4 regions of the Clostridioides sp. LIBA-7678 genome follow, and region 2 is predicted to be linked to each of the others. Evidence: riboswitches for the same ligand, from Rfam matches in the RefSeq annotation. Region 2 holds a riboswitch; each other region holds the start of a gene.
The links. A riboswitch is a leader RNA that binds a small molecule or an ion and turns the genes downstream of it on or off. The one in region 2 is predicted to bind cyclic di-GMP.
Positions count from the first base shown of each region.

Region 1 (4,227 bases), 460 kb from region 2:
CTTTTTGTTTGATACACTAACCCACAAATTGCTACAATACCAATAAGTATGTATGGCATTATTTGAGTTTCATCACCTGTTTTTGGTGATTTTACAACTATGTCATTTGTTGGTGGTACTGGTGGATTTACTATTGTATCATTTTTTGATGGCACTGATGTATTTTCCACTGCATCACCTGATGGTGGCACTGGTGGATTTATCACTGTATCATCTGATGGTGGTACTGGTGGATTTATTACTGTATCATCTGATGGTGGTATTGGTGGATTTATCACTGTATCATCTGATGGTGGTACTGGTGGATTTATCACTGTATCATCTGATGGTGGTGATGGCTTAGGTTTATGACCATTTGAGTTATCATTACCATTATCTGGTGGCACTGGTGGATTCACATCAGGGTCTCCATCTGTTGGTACACCTATATTGAAATCAACTTCCTCACCATTTTTTTGCTCTATTGTATAACTTAATAAATTTTGCTTACTAGTAGGCAATAAAGATGAATGGTCTTTATCACCAAAATCGAAAACTGTCTTAAAATATTGAATAGCTTTTGGGAAAATATAATCATAAGATAAAGCAGATATATTAGCTTTTACATCTGGCTTATTAACACTCTTAAGTTTAAACTTTTCTTGTGTTGAAATTTCTACTTCACCTGTACCTATTATATTTCCATTTTCATCATAAGCAGTTACTCCATCTGGTAACTTTAATTTAACTACACCACTATAACCTACTAAAGCTATAGCTTCTGTTTCATAAGTACCATCTTGATTCTTATCAAATTTGATATCAGTCAAACCATTACTCAAACTAGGTTTTCCTGTATCATTTGGCTTTAATTCTTCACGCCCTGCATTTAATAATGCCTCTAAGTAAGCTTTTGAATTTATTGCTGCTTCCTTACCTTTTAGATACTCAGCTTTTTCTTCTTCAGTCTTTGCACTCTCTATAAACATATCATAAAGCTTTATATTAGCTTGATATTGTTTAAGTCTTTCCTGCTCATTCATTTGCCCAAGCATAATCCAAATTGCATCTTGAGTAGTAGCATGAGTTATACCTTCATATTCTTCTCCACCTAAATTAAACTGTTGCTTATATCCAAATCCATCAAACTCGGAACCCGCATATAGTATAGATTTAATTGCATCTTCGTTTTGATTTTCTTGACCATTAAAATCTTCTGCTGGTAAGTATGGACTCTTATTATGACTAGTTGGAGATTTTAGATGATTATTATAACAAAATGCAGTTTGTTCTCCGTCCTCACCTTCTATTATATATTTCCCATCTTTATAGCCTGCACCTATAAGACCTTCTATTATATAATCAAAAGTTAAAGTTTTTGTAATATCATCAAATCTTACATCAAAATAAGGTCTATTTGAACCATCTGTTTCTTTTAATAAACATGTATCTTCTACTTTTGAATTTTTATTATACCATAATCCAATATTTGCATCTTTTGAAGTAAGTACCTCACTAATTTCTGACTGTACATCTGTTTTTACATCATTTTCATCTTCCCAGAAATTATATACAATCTTATTTATTTGAGATACAGTAAGATTAAGAATATCTTCAATATTCTGCTTCAAACTCATTTCTTCTACTTCTAATTCTTCCTCTTCTTCTGATGGTATAATTCCACCTAATGGTTTCTCTCCATCTGGTATCTCTTCACCTGATGGCTTCTCTCCATCTGGTGTTTCTCCTTCTGATGGCTTCTCTCCGTCTGGTGTTTCCCCTACTGATGGTTTCTCTCCATCTGGTGTTTCTCCTCCTGATGGCTTCTCTCCGTCTGGTGTTTCCCCTACTGATGGTTTCTCTCCATCTGGTGTTTCTCCTCCTGATGGCTTCTCTCCGTCTGGTGCTTCTCCTCCTGATGGTTTCTCTCCATCTGGTGTTTCTCCTCCTGATGGTTTCTCTCCATCTGGTGTTTCCCCTCCTGATGGTGTTTCTCCGTCTGGTGTTTCTCCTCCTGATGGCTTCTCTCCATCAAGTATTGTATCTTTTCCACTTACTTCGTCAGCATAAGATATTATTGGTGCAAATGCAGTAAATGCCATACTAAAAGCAATTACTAAACTAATTATACTTGATTTTTTAATTTTTATTTTCAAGATTTTCCTCCTATTTATATTTATAGCAGGTTGCACTACTAACTCCATATATCTTTTAAGTGCCCAAATTTAAGATATACTTCACAGTTTCTATAAATAGGTTTTTAGTAATTTTTATTTTTGTAATATTTTTTATTTTTTAAGTGCACTCTTTACGAACATTCTAAAATTATTAGTAAGAGACAAAAACTTATTCTTACATTAAAAAAGATACTGTAGAGTATCTTGAGATAATACAAAAATCTTTACTCTATTGGATAATTGACTCAATTCAATTTTTATATGTCAATATGACCACATATCTGAGTTTGTTTTTGTCTAATATAATTTTAATAGCTATTGCCATCATTATATATTAAATATTATATTTTGTCTATTTCTTCTATATTATTTATATTATTCGTTAATGTTATCGACATATCACAACAAAAAAACATCCCCGAAAACAATTTTACAATTTTTTCCAAGGATGTTTTATTATATATTTTTATATTATATTATTTTATTTTTAATCTTACGTCACCTTTTATTCTTCTTATTAATGGGTGATTAACTGTTCTCATTACATGGTCAGTAATATGATATACACCTAATTTTAATTTTGGTGCAGAACCCATTACTGTGTTACTACAGTCAGTACAGTTTCCTATTAATATAACTTCTGCTCCAGCTTTCTTAAATTCTATACATTTTTGAGCTTGTCCTGGACAGTGTCCTGGATTTTCACATTTTAATGCACCTTTAATTTCTTGAGCTTGTTTACATTTTTGAACTGATACTATATCAGTAACTCCCATTTTAGCTGCTATGTCTCTCATTCTTTCTTCATTAGGTCCACATGCACAGACTAAAAGACCCATTTTTCTCTTTTCATTAACAAATGGCATAGTAACTATTATACCACCACTAGTTTTAGTTATTGGAGTATCTAAAGTAGTAGCTTTACCAGTGAAAGGTCCTCCTAAGATTATCTCACCGTATTCACCTTTTATTCCACCAGCTCTTTCAATTAATTCTCCAACAGTAGTTCCAATTGGCACATCTTCAAATACTATAGATTCTTTTCCACTGTTTAATTGACCAACTACAGTTACATTTTTAGATATAACTGGTCTTTTTTGCTCAACAGCTTCTACTATTCTAGTTAATGTTTCTACATTTATTACTACTGCATTAGCTTCTGAAGGTAATTGAGTTGGCTCAAGTAATTTACCTAGAACATCTCTTACTATCGCTCTCTCTTCTCCCATTGGGTACATGTCAACTAGTTCTGCAACTTCTATATTATCTCCTGGCTTTATTACTTTTTTAAATGCTGCTATTGCTTCTGGATGCTTGCTTTTTATTGCTAGCATACCTTTTCCAGCATTAGTAACTTCCATAGCATATTTTATACCTTGGTAAACTATTTCTGGTCTTTCTTCTATTTCTTTTATGTTATGAGCTAATAAAGGTTCACATTCAGCAGCATTTGCTAATATTGTTCCACCTTTTAAATCTATGTTTAATTTTATATGAGTAGGGAATCCTGCTCCACCCATACCTACAACTCCAGCTTCTTTAATTAAGTCAAGTATACCTTCTCCTTTTAATGGTTCAAAAGTATCATCTTGTACTTCATCAGCTTCGATTACTATAGCTTGGTCATTTATTTCACTTATTTTTCCACTAACACTGGCATAAATATTTGCCCCTAATCCAGCTGGTTCTGCGATTAGAGTTCCTTTTTTTACTACATCTCCAACACTTACTACTGGCTTATCTGGACCACCAACGTGTTGTTTTAATAAAATAGAATATAGTTTGTTCAACTAGTACGCCCCCTTAAGTATATTAATTTTTTTTATAAGCTGTTCAAATAATGTTAATGTTATTTTTCTATTACAAGGTCTTAACATATTGTTTATTTCTATAGAACATATCGCTTATTAACAAAGCAATTTCTATGCCAACTTTTAAACAAACTTATACCCTTTGAAAATACTGTCTTACAGCATCCATAACTTCTTTCAAATATTTAAACTCATTTTATAAAAGTCAATTATTAGACACTTTTTCAACCAATTTAATCTATAATTATTGATATTGCATA
Region 1 is NZ_CP196987.1:3,775,251-3,779,477, forward strand. It holds gene ACTG46_RS17465 (Cys-Gln thioester bond-forming surface protein) at 1-2,135, opposite strand, end outside; cyclic di-GMP riboswitch class II at 2,151-2,236, opposite strand; gene prdC (proline reductase-associated electron transfer protein PrdC) at 2,633-3,946, opposite strand.
Region 1: it holds a riboswitch for cyclic di-GMP, as region 2 does, so the genes downstream of both, ACTG46_RS17465 (Cys-Gln thioester bond-forming surface protein) here and ACTG46_RS15450 (M60 family metallopeptidase) in region 2, are expected to answer to the same signal.

Region 2 (4,227 bases):
AAAGATATTTGCTATAGGACTTACACTATTTTTAGTAATGGTAAATACTCCTAGAGTAAATGCACTCACATCAGTTGAACAAATAAAAGGAATTGACAGATATGAGACAGCAGCAAAAATAGCAGACAAACAAAACTATAATACAGCAATACTAATCAATTCGGATAATAGCTTGTCAGATGGCTTGAGCGCAAGTGGTTTAGCAGGAGCATTAAACGCGCCTATTTTAATGACAAAACAAAATCAAATCCCAAATACTACAATGGAAAGATTAAATAAAGCAAAGAATGTATATATAATAGGTTCAGAATCAACTATCAGTAAAGGTATAGAAAATCAATTGATATCTAAAAATAAGGTTGTAGAGAGAATATTTGGCGAAAATAGATTTGATACAAGTGTAAAGATAGCTGAGAAAATCAAAGAAATTAAACCAATCGATAAAGTAATTATAGCTAATGGAATCACAGGAGAAGCAGATGCAATAAGTGCATCACCAGTAGCAGCAAGAGATGGAGTACCTATAATACTTACAGATGGAAGCAGTGTAGGATTTGATACAACAGGATTAAAGAGTTATGCACTTGGTTCTAGCGAGATAATAAGTGATGAACTGGTTAAGAGTACAAATTCTGTTAGATTGGGTGGTACAGATAGATTTGACACAAATAAAAGAGTTATACAAGAATTTTATAAAGACAGTAAAGAATTTTATTTAAGTAAAGGTATGCAACTAACTGATGCATTGGTAGCTTCTACAATAGCAAAAAATGCACCTGTGGTTTTAGTTGAAAATGGTAGCAATAAGAGTATTTTAAGTGGTGCAGATAAATTAACTGTACTAGGAGGAATAAATCAGAATGTCATCAAGCAATGTATAAATCAAGCCTCACCAAATCAACAAGGATTATACTATAATCCAAATGATAAGGTGTTTAAGGACAGAATAAAGGGAAAAATATATGCTCTTACAAAACAATACAGAAAAGAAAATGGAGTAAGAGAGTTATCTGTAGCAAGTAGATTAGAAGGTTTAGCAAATGACTGGTCTAATTTAATGGCAAATAAAAAGACTTTATCTCATACTATAAATGGTAAAAATTCGTATTCTACTTTTTTGAAATACTTAGATTGGAGTGAGATTAAGCCTGGATACATTTCTGTTCAAGGGGAAAATATAATTAAGTATAAAATACCAGATAAGCCTGTATATACAAATAGGGATGCAGATGATATAGGAAACTTTATTTTTAATGAGTGGAAGACCAATCCTGAGGAAGGTACAAATATGTTGCATAAGGGATATGAGATAATGGGATTTGGATTAACTATGACAGGTGATAAGACTATATATGCAACACATGAGTTTTATGGAAGATATAAAGAATAAGTATTTACCAAGATTTAGATATTTTGATAAGAATAATATATAAGTGCTGGAAATATGTAATAAGATAATAATTAGAAAATAACGTATAAGTAATGTATTTATAATGAGAAAGAATATTTATATTAACATAATAATATAAATATTCTTTTTTTGGATTTTAACATAAAAAATTTGTATTAAAAAGTTTAAATATAGTATAAAATGGGTATAAAAGCATTGAAAATTAAATGGCAAAATTAGGGAAATCTAATGACGCAAAACTATAGGGATTAAAGCTTATAAAGCCATATCAGCCAGTTGCTAAAAAGAGCAAATTCTTTTTATTCATAATAAAGATTCTCTTTGAGTGTCTTTTTTTATTGTCTGAAACTATAGCATTTAAATTCATGGAAAATTAAAGATTTATTGAGGGAGGATTGTTATTTCATGAAAAAGGCAATATCTTGTGTACTAGCAGTATCTATGTGTAGTGCACCATTGAATGTTTTTGCAGAGCCTATATTAGAGGGAAAACTAAGGGCAGTTGAAAAATCAGTTACAGAAAAGCTAAAGGGGAATCTAGAAGTGGATTTAAATTTTTCACTTCCAATCAAAAATAATGAATCAGAAAGTATAACTGATATACAGCTACAATTAAAAGATGGTAATAATAATAGTGGGATAATAAAACTTGGAGGTAAAAATTTAGGAAGTATAAATATAGGAACAGATACTATAGACTATACTATCAAAAAATTATCTGCCAATAGAAGTGAAGTAAAAGATAAAGATGAAAATATATCATATTATAATATTATGTTCAGCAATTTACCTGTTGGAAAATACAAGGTAGAAGTCTCTGGAAGTGGATTTAAGAGTAAAGAAGTTAAAGATATTGATATATCAAATTATTCTCAAAGGGTTTTATTAAGTAATAGAGCAAGTGTAGATAATAAAAATAAACCTTTAAACTATGAACTATTCTTAATGGGTGATGTAAATGGAGACGGCAAAGTAGATAAAAATGATTATAATGAAGTTCTAGAAAATATAGATTCAAATAAAAAAGAATATGATTTAAATAGAGATGGAAAGGTAGATATTGCTGACCTAGACTATGTGCATAAAAATCTAGGACAAAATGAAAATGCAAATAGTCTAGAAAGTATAGTACCTACCAATCCTATAGTAGATACAAGCAAAGTAATATTAGAAAAAAATACTGATACAGATATTCAAGGTACTGTAGAAGATTTATTTAGTGGAGAAAGTAGTGGAGTTACAATATCTCCAGCAAATAAAGAGGATAAGATATCAGAAGAAAAACCAGCAGTAATGGATATAGCTTTATCAGAAGCTCTTGATATGGAAGTTATAAATATTAAAGCTCCTGAAGGGAGTGCTCCAGCAAAAGGAATAGTTGAGATTACAGATAAAGATGGTAATGTTCAAGAGATTCCTTATGAAAACAAAGAGTATGTAAAAACTTTAAAAGAGGAACAACAAGAAGAAGTAAATAATAAAGAAGAAAATACAGAACAACCTGATAATAACTTGGATAATACTCAAGAAGAAAAGAATGATAAAGAAGAATCAAATTCTAATACAAATGAACAAGAAAACAATAATAAGGAAAGTAATGATAAAGAAAGTTCATCAACAGATAAATCTGATTTAGACAAAGATACACCAAAAGAAGATAATAATATTAGTAAAGATGATAACTCTACAACATCTACATATAGTAGGTCAGCTTTAGAAACATATGCAGATGTTCAAAATAGCGATATAGTGATAAATCTTGGAAAACAAGTAGCAGTGAAAAAGATAACTATAAAAATAACAGCTACAACAGCCAATGATAGAAATCTTGCAGAAATATCTAAAGTTGAATTTTTAAATAATGTTTATAAAGAAATACCAAAGCCAGATATGAATATACCTAAAATTAACAGAATAGCAACTAGTACTGCTGTTGGAAATGAAAAGGTATCTTTTTATTGGAACAATGAAGTTAATGTGTCTGCATATGAACTTATATTAGACACAATTGATAGTAAAGGAAAAGTATTATCAACTAAAAAATTACAAACTAGCAAAAATTCTATAGAGGTTAGAGATATAGATGCGTATGGTCTATATAGAGTTAGCATACAGTCTTTAAATGGCGATTGGTCTAGTGGATATAAAGAAGCTTCACCAAGCAATTTAGATGGAGTACCAGAAAATGTGGACTCAAACTACAAGCCTATACAATTTAGCCCAGACAGTATAATAGAGTTTCAAGTTGTTCCAGATACAAGACCAGAGCCACCAGAAGGCATAAGCATTAAAGGAAGATTTAAAGCTCTTGATGTAAGTTGGAAAAATCATAAACAAGCTAAAGATTTTGACTTATATTACAGAGAAAAAGGTTCTAATGGTTCTTGGATAAAATACAATGATAAGCTTATTCGTGGAACAAGTTCAAAAATAGAAGGGCTTAAAGATAATACAACGTATGAAGTTAGAATGACAGCTACTAATCACTTAGGTACTAGTGGAATGTCTAAGATATATCTAGGCACAACTGAAAGTGTAGATGCACCAACAACACCTAACTATAGATTGATTAATACTCCTAAATCTGATGCTGGATTTGGAATACCAACTAATCATATAATAGATGTTACTTATCCAGCTGGATATGATACAAAAGAATATAGTGATAAAAATCCATTTAACAAATTTAATGTAGTTGATGGAGACTTTACAACACACTGGACATTCCCAAGTTATAATGCAGCTGAAGGAACAAATAGAGGACCAATCATAACTTTTGATAAAGCTTATACTATGGATACTTTTATGGCTACACC
Region 2 is NZ_CP196987.1:3,310,331-3,314,557, reverse strand. It holds gene ACTG46_RS15455 (cell wall-binding repeat-containing protein) at 1-1,390, shown strand, start outside; cyclic di-GMP riboswitch class I at 1,610-1,695, shown strand; gene ACTG46_RS15450 (M60 family metallopeptidase) at 1,817-4,227, shown strand, end outside.

Region 3 (4,227 bases), 1.1 Mb from region 2:
TTTATATCCAAAATCCTGTGAATAATTCCTTTGATAATCTGTTTTTTTTGCTCTAATTCTTTCTCTGTTAATTCAGTTAGTGAGTCTTGATGTAATATTGCAAATGATGAATAAAGAACAGCATTTGCAAGCTCTAAATCCGTTTCAATTGCACAACTCCCAATCTCACCTTTATCACGCATATAGTTTATATATTTTGCTATATGAGGAACTAAACTTTTTAAAGTTAATTGATTGAGTGCAATTTGCATACTCCAATGAAATTTACCTAATTTAAATGTCTTATACTTTAAAAGAGTTTTTTGTAATAACTCAAATACCACATCAATTTTAAGATTATTTGGTATACAATCATCATACAAAACATCAGAAAAACTTTTTTCATACTGAGCTAGAAATAATTTTATAACTTCATTGAATATTTCATCTTTTGATTTAAAATAGTGATAAAACATACCAACTTCACCACCAACACTATCTAAAATCATTCTTATAGAAGTATTTTCATACCCATATTCTAAAAACAAATTAAGTGCATTCCCAATAAGTTCATCTCGTTTACCACCATTTAATATTCGTTTTCGTGCCATTTTTGTATCTCCTTTTAAACAGAATATCATTCTGCTTAAATTATATCATGCTATAAAATAAACATCAATAATTAGCAAAACGCTATTCTTTAAATTACTATCTAATGAAGAACAAAATCATAACAATATAATTCCAACTAAACTATAAAATAGTTATTCATAAAAAAACTTAAAATAAGATGAAAAGCAATATTGTATATAATACAATAAAATCATATAATACAACTATGTAATTTTTATTCTTGTATTTAATAAAATTTCTTCTTCTTTCTTCTAATAAATATTATCCCAATTAAAGCTATAACAATAAATACAACTATTACTGAAAGTATCAATTTTGAAAGAATATTATATCTTCCTATGCTTTGACTTTTATGTTTATCTAAATTTCTATGTCCATAATTTTTAGTTCTTATAGTTCTTTTCTTCAAATTAACTCTACTTTTTCTAGATTTACTACGTTTATGCTTACTTTTAGATTTAATAGTTTTAAATCTAGTATTATTAGATTTATAATTTTCTTGTGCTGAAGAAATGTATACACTAGAATCAATAATAGCTTCAGCCTCAACTTGCAATGGATTTATAGTGCTAATTATAAGCAAAAAAGATATAGCTATTCCAATCAATGTTTTCTTTTTTTTCATATTTTCCCCCTCATAAAAATCTTATATCTAGTTTATTATAATATATATAAAACTAAAAATTACAAAATTTTTCAAATTTCTTATATCTTTTCTTATCTTTAATATTATTTTTATCCTATCAACTTTCTTTTTTATTAAAATTTTCTAAATCAATATCAATTTATGGCACCTAAAATACAAATCATAAGTTAAATCTATTTTCAATTAAATCTTCGATTTACAATTAAAATGACCTAGTTAATTTATTATATTTAATATTATAATAAGTTTTTTTACAAAAGAAAAAGAATCCTATGAATAGGATTCTTTTTCTGAAATTTATTAGTATATTTAAAGCTTACTAGTATCCAATTATGATAAACTTAAACATTCTTCTATATATTGACTATATACATATCCAGAATATTTTTTTCCATTTCTATCAATATTAACCCTTGCCCATTTGCCAACACTATAACATACTTCAACTTTAAAACCATCAGGAATTGTAGTTATAATTCTAGAGTCTAATGTTCTATCATTTCTAAGTTCTAGACTTAAGCCATTCGTTCTTATATTTCCTACATAATTCTTTTTTCTATTTTTTACTATACCATTACTATTGCTTTTAGCATTACTTAATTTTTCTAAATATTTATAAAGTAACCAACCTTTGTCATAATTACTTTCAACCTCTGCCCATATTCCATCGACACATTTTAACTTAACAATTTTACCTTCTGGTATACTTTTCAACTTCATACTATTTATGTCTGGTCTTTCTCTTAAATTTAATTTAATTTTAGTCTTAAAATTGATGCTAGATTCGCCAAAACTTTTCAACATTAATTCAGATATCATCTTAAGCCCTCCTCTTGCCAAATATTAAGTTATTAAAAATATATAACTTTAAAAAATACTTTCAACAAAAAGAATTATTATCTTTTTGGCAACTGGCTGACATGACCTTTATTATATAAAGATTTTAGTCCCTATAGCTTTGCGTCATTAGATTTATCTAATATTGCCTATATCTGAATAATAACATAATTTAAACAATTTAAAAATAATATTACATCAAATTTTATATTAATTAAATATAAATTAAATTTTTAATTAATAATAACCAAAAAATATCTTTATATTTATTAATTTAATTATTCTTCTTCATAATTCATCTAAAAAATAGTAATTTATATATGATATCACTACTTTTAACAAATCTTTTTCAATAAATATTAATATATAAAAATAATCGATAATTTTTTACATCCTTAATTAATATAAAAAATTAATGATTAATAAAAACCTAAAAATAATTTGTATTAATTATTCTCTTTTTAAAATTTTTACTACTCTATCTATGCTAAATCCTCTCTACGCACTTTATCATAAGATGTATATATTTTACTTTTTAAATGACTTGACAAACTAATGATATTATAATATTATCATTATAGACCGACGGTCAGTTTGATATTTATGTTTATATAGCTACTAAAAAAATTCTAAAATATTTAATACAAAATTTTTAAGAAATGAGGATTATTTATGCTAAAAAGAATATTATTAAAAGATTTAACACGAAATAAAGTAGTAACAATTACTCTATTTATTTTTATTTTACTTGCATCAATGCTAGTATCTAGTTCAATAAATATCATTATAGAGCTAACTAATTCAATGACTTCCTTGTTTCAAAAATCTCATACACCACATTATGTCCAAATGTATTCTGGGAAATTACAACAAAAAGAAATTGATAAGTTCTCATCTAAAACTCCATATATAAAAAAACAGCAAACTTCTGAACTTCTAAATATAAATGGAGCTAATATTTTTCTAGGAAATAAAGTAGAAAATCAAGCTAATAGTGTACTAGAAAATAGTTTTACAAAACAAAACGATAAATTTGATTTTTTATTAGATATGGACAATCAAATAATGCAAATAAAAGATGGAGAAATAGGTGTCCCTGTATATTATATGAAACAATCCAATTTGAAAATTGGAGATACTATAAAAATTATTAATGGTAATTTCTTTATGGAATTTACAATAAAAGATTTTATACGTGACTCACAAATGAACCCTTCACTTGTTACTTCAAAGCGTTTTTTAATCAGTGACAATGATTGGAACACGTTAAAATCTAATATAGGAGAAAGCGAATATTTAATTGAATTTATATTAGATGATATAAATAAAATTAGTGAGTTTGAAACGTTATATCAATCAACTAAGCTCCCTCAAACAGGTACATCAGTGACTTATTCTATTTACAAATTACTAAATTCTTTGTCTGATGGGATTGTAATTACTATTATCATCTTAATTAGTATTCTTCTTATTACAATTTCTATTTTATGTTTACGATTTACTTTAATTACAACGATTGAAGAAGATTATCGAGAAATTGGTGTTATGAAGGCCATTGGTATTAAAAATGGTAACATCCAAAACTTATATTTAATAAAATACTTGTTAATTGCATCTTTTGCAAGTTTTCTTGGTTACATACTCTCATTATTTATAGGCCCTCTTTTTACAAAAAATATTTACATTTATATGGGAGCCATAGACAAAACCATTTTTAGTATTCTCGTTCCATTTATAGGTTCAGTTCTTGTATTTTTAAGTGTTGTATTCTTTTGTAAAGTTATACTTAAAAAATTCAAAAAAATATCAGTAATTAATGCATTAAGAGGTAACCGTTCTACTAACTCTGTAAAATATGGATTCAGTTTTCAAATACACAAAAATAAAATAACAAATACTAACATACTTTTAGGATTAAACGAAGTGTTTAAAAAAATTACAGTCTATGGATTGCTTTGTTTTGTATATACGATTTGTATTTTTATTATGACTGTACCAACTAATTTTTTAAATACTATTAAATCACCTGAATTTATCACTTATATGGGTGCTGGCAAGAGTGATATTCGTATTGATTTGCCTCAAACAAAACAAACTAAGCATCTTTTTAATTCTATACTAGAAAAAATTAA
Region 3 is NZ_CP196987.1:2,182,448-2,186,674, forward strand. It holds gene ACTG46_RS10535 (TetR/AcrR family transcriptional regulator) at 1-590, opposite strand, end outside; gene ACTG46_RS10540 (hypothetical protein) at 839-1,237, opposite strand; gene ACTG46_RS10545 (SH3 domain-containing protein) at 1,589-2,077, opposite strand; cyclic di-GMP riboswitch class I at 2,162-2,255, opposite strand; gene ACTG46_RS10550 (ABC transporter permease) at 2,768-4,227, shown strand, end outside.
Region 3: it holds a riboswitch for cyclic di-GMP, as region 2 does, so the genes downstream of both, ACTG46_RS10545 (SH3 domain-containing protein) here and ACTG46_RS15450 (M60 family metallopeptidase) in region 2, are expected to answer to the same signal.

Region 4 (4,227 bases), 1.2 Mb from region 2:
TTTATTGACATATGGAGATGGTTTAGCAAATATAAATGTAAAGGAGCTTATAAATTTTCATGTTAATATGGGAAAGATGTTGACTATATCAGGGGTAAGACCTCCAGCTAGATTTGGAGAATTAGTAGCTGATGGAAATGTATTGAAATCATTTGAAGAAAAATCACAAACATCAAAAGGTCTGATAAATGGAGGTTTTATGGTATTTAATAAAAAATTATTAGAATTTCTTACAGAAGATGATGCTTGCGATTTAGAATATGGATTATTTGAAGACTTAGCTAAAAATAAAGAAATATCAGTTTATAAACATAAAGGATTGTGGGCATGTATGGATAACGAAAGAGATATGAATAATCTTAATATGCTTTGGAAAAATAACAAGGCCTTTTGGAGGATTTGGTGATGTACTTTGACTTTGATAATATATATAATGGTAAAACCGTTTTAATAACTGGAGCTACAGGATTTAAAGGCTCCTGGCTTTCGATTTGGCTAAAAGAGCTTGGAGCAAATGTTGTAGGATATTCATTAAATCCAAAAACGAAAAAAGATAACTTTATCTTAGCAGAAGTATCAAAAAAAATTATAGATATAAGAGGAGATATAAGAGATTATAGCAATTTGGAGGCAGTATTTAATAAATATAAGCCAGATTATGTCTTTCATATGGCAGCTCAGCCTTTAATTGAAGAATCGTATTTGAATCCTATTCTTACATATGAGATAAATTTAATGGGAACATTAAATATGCTTGAGTGCATAAAAAATAGCAACAGACATTTAGTTGCAATATTTATAACAACAGACAAATGTTATAGTAATAAAGAACAAGTTTGGGGGTATAAAGAAACAGATTCTTTAGGCGGATATGATCCTTATAGTTCATCAAAAGCAGCGTGTGAGATCGCAATTAATTCATGGAGAGAATCATATATGAGTCCTAAAATGTATCATAAGCATGGCAAAGCTATCTCTTCAGTAAGATCTGGAAATGTAATAGGAGGAGGCGATTGGTCAGAAAAAAGAATTATACCAGACTGTATAAGAGCATTAGAAAGTCAGAGTGATATTATACTAAGATCTCCTAATTCAATTAGACCATGGCAATATGTACTAGAGCCACTATATGGATACTTATTATTAGGTCAAAAAATGAAGCTAAATCCAACTAAGTATAGTGATGCATGGAATTTTGGACCCAAAATAGATTCTATTGTTGATGTAAAATATATTGTTGAAAAGTTAATAAAGTATTATGGAACGGGATCTTGGAGATGCCTAGAAAATAATAGTTTTCATGAAACAAAAATGTTAAATCTTGATGTGAGTAAGGCTATCTTTGAATTAGGATGGAAGCCAACCTTAAGTATTGATGAAGCATTGAAATTTACAAGTGAGTGGTATCAGAAATATCATTGTTCAGATATATATAGATTATGTGTAAATCAAATAAATAATTTTATTTCGCTTATTAAGTAACGATAATTAGATATATCAAAATAAATAATAATTTGTACATATAGAAAGGTGAATTCTGGGAGACAGGATTTACTTTTTTGTGTAAAAATATACATGAATAATATAACAAAAACTAATGAGAAAATGTCAATTATAAATTTAGAAGAGTTAATATCTGAATTAGATTTGGATTGAAAAGAACTATAAGTGTAGTAGGTAATTTACTCTATTTGATATTTGATAAATTGATGCAATTAGATGAATTTGAATATAAAAATATATTTGTTTATAGAAAGGAGCAATAGATAAACTGCATATTAAGCTATATGAGATAATTAGAGTATTAATTAAAGAACTAAATGTAGAAGATATATAACTTAGGATAAATAGATATATTAAAGTTTAAGGAGTATGTAGTGATGAAAAGAAAACAATGGATTTAGAAGATTCTTGACTAGAAAAAATATAAAATAAAATATGAGTTTATTACCTATATTTAGGATGTACCATTAAATTGGAGTATAATTAAAAAGAGAGATTTTAAAAATCTTATTTTTATGAATAAATATAGTTTATATTAATTAAGTAGGTTGAAATAATTTTAACAGATTTAATTCTAATGAAAAAATATACGAAAAATGTTTAAAAATTTTATCATTTATTGTATACTTAAAGTAAAACTAAATAGGCAAAACTAGAGAAATCTAGTGACGCAAAGCTATAGGGGCTAAGGTTTGTATATGCGAACTATGCTAGCCAGTTGCCAAAAAGAGTCCTAAGTATATTTGTATACTTAGGATTAGTCGAAATGACTGCTTTTTTGGCGGTCATTTTATTGTGGAAAAATTACTTTATTATAGTAGAAAATACACATAATAACATATTTTACCAATTATAATATAAAATAAAGGAAATTTATCTAAAAAAGTTGCTATTTTACAAAAAAAGGCAACTTTATGAAGGGGAAATTAAATACATATTAAAATTTTTTTTTATTTTTATTGGATTTAATTGAATTTAAATTAGATTTCTTACTAAAATAATTCGTTATTATATTAATGTAATAGAATTGTAATAGATTTAAATGAACAAAGAAGTCATTTTTTGTAATATAGCAACTTCATTTTTTTAATCATTAAATATAGCAAATAAATATATTTTGAGGAGGGGTGAGTATGAATACATATGACATTATAAAAATGGGACTAGATGCAACTAATCTAAGAAGTCAAACAATAGCAAATAATATAGCAAATATAAATACTGAAGGTTACAAAAAACATTATGTAACTTTTGAAGAAACATTAAATGATGCCATGCCAAAAATAGAAGAAAAAATAGACAATTCCAAAGGTCTAAGGGTAGATGGCAATAATGTAGATATAGAAGAAGAAAAAGTAAAGCAAGCAATGACAACGTTGCAATATAATGCTTTAATAGGTTTTGCAAATGGCAAAATTGCAATGACTAAATCAATAATAACTGGGAGGTAACTAGAAGATGAGTGTGTTCAGTGGAATGGAGATATCTGCTAGTGGATTAACAGCAGAAAGTTTGAAAATGGATATCATATCATCAAATGTAGCTAATATAAATGCTACAAGAGGTCCAAATGGAGAAGCATATAGGAGAAAAATTGTTTCCTTTGAAGAAAACTATGATAATAAATTAGGTATGTTAGGAGTAAAAGTCACATCTGTTGAAGATGACAAATCACCTCTTAAAGAAGTATATGACCCATCTCATCCAGATGCAAAACCAAATGGATATGTAGAATATCCAAACGTAAATATATTGGTTGAAATGACGGATTTAATAACAGCTTCACGAGCATATGATTCTAACATAGACACACTGAATGCTCAGAAATCTATGATATCGAAAGCTTTGGAAATAGGAAAGTAGGGATAAATTATGCCAATTACACAAATTAACAATTTAATGCAAGGTGCAAAGTTAGATAATTTGATTGGAGAAACAAAACCATTAAACCTTAATAAAGAAGAAAAAAAGAATTTCGAAGATGTAATAATAGATACTATAGACAAAGTTAATTTTCAACAAGTGACAGCGGATAATATGAAAGAAAAATTTATAAAAGGCGAAGATGTTTCTATGCATGAAGTTATGTTAAAAGGTCAAGAAGCACAACTATCTATGCAATATCTGATAGAAGTTAGAAACAAGATTCATGATGCATATCAAGAAATGAATAAAGTACAAATTTAGCCTTTTGAACAGGAGTAATAATCAATGATAGCCAGTTTTAAAAATAAGATTAAGGAGCAAGTTGCTAAATCTAGGACAAAAATAGGTTCTTTAAAAAAAGGAACTAAGATAGCATTAGGTATAGGGATTGTTGCTATATGTTTAGCGCTAGTATTTACAGCAATATCTGCAAGTAAAAATAAGTATGCAGTCTTATTTTCAGAACTAGATGTTCAAGATGCTGCAGATATATCAGCAGAATTAGAGTCTAGAAAGATAGATACTAAGGTAAAGGGAAGTACAATTTATGTTCCTAGAACAGAAGTCGATAAGTTGAGGCTGGAGCTAGCTCCAAGTCTTACAGGTGGTTCTAAAGGATTTGCATTAATGGATGATAGTTCGTCTATAGGACTTACTGATGAGGAGTTTCAAATTAAGAAGCAACGAATCATACAAGGTGAGATAGAAAAAACAATCAAGAGTTTTCCACAAGTGGAAGATACTAGAGTACATATAACATTTGGAGAGTCATCAGTGTTTGAGAAAGAAGCAGTTCCA
Region 4 is NZ_CP196987.1:301,815-306,041, forward strand. It holds gene rfbF (glucose-1-phosphate cytidylyltransferase) at 1-406, shown strand, start outside; gene rfbG (CDP-glucose 4,6-dehydratase) at 406-1,482, shown strand; cyclic di-GMP riboswitch class I at 2,139-2,229, shown strand; gene flgB (flagellar basal body rod protein FlgB) at 2,637-2,954, shown strand; gene flgC (flagellar basal body rod protein FlgC) at 2,962-3,366, shown strand; gene fliE (flagellar hook-basal body complex protein FliE) at 3,376-3,690, shown strand; gene fliF (flagellar basal-body MS-ring/collar protein FliF) at 3,715-4,227, shown strand, end outside.
Region 4: it holds a riboswitch for cyclic di-GMP, as region 2 does, so the genes downstream of both, flgB (flagellar basal body rod protein FlgB) here and ACTG46_RS15450 (M60 family metallopeptidase) in region 2, are expected to answer to the same signal.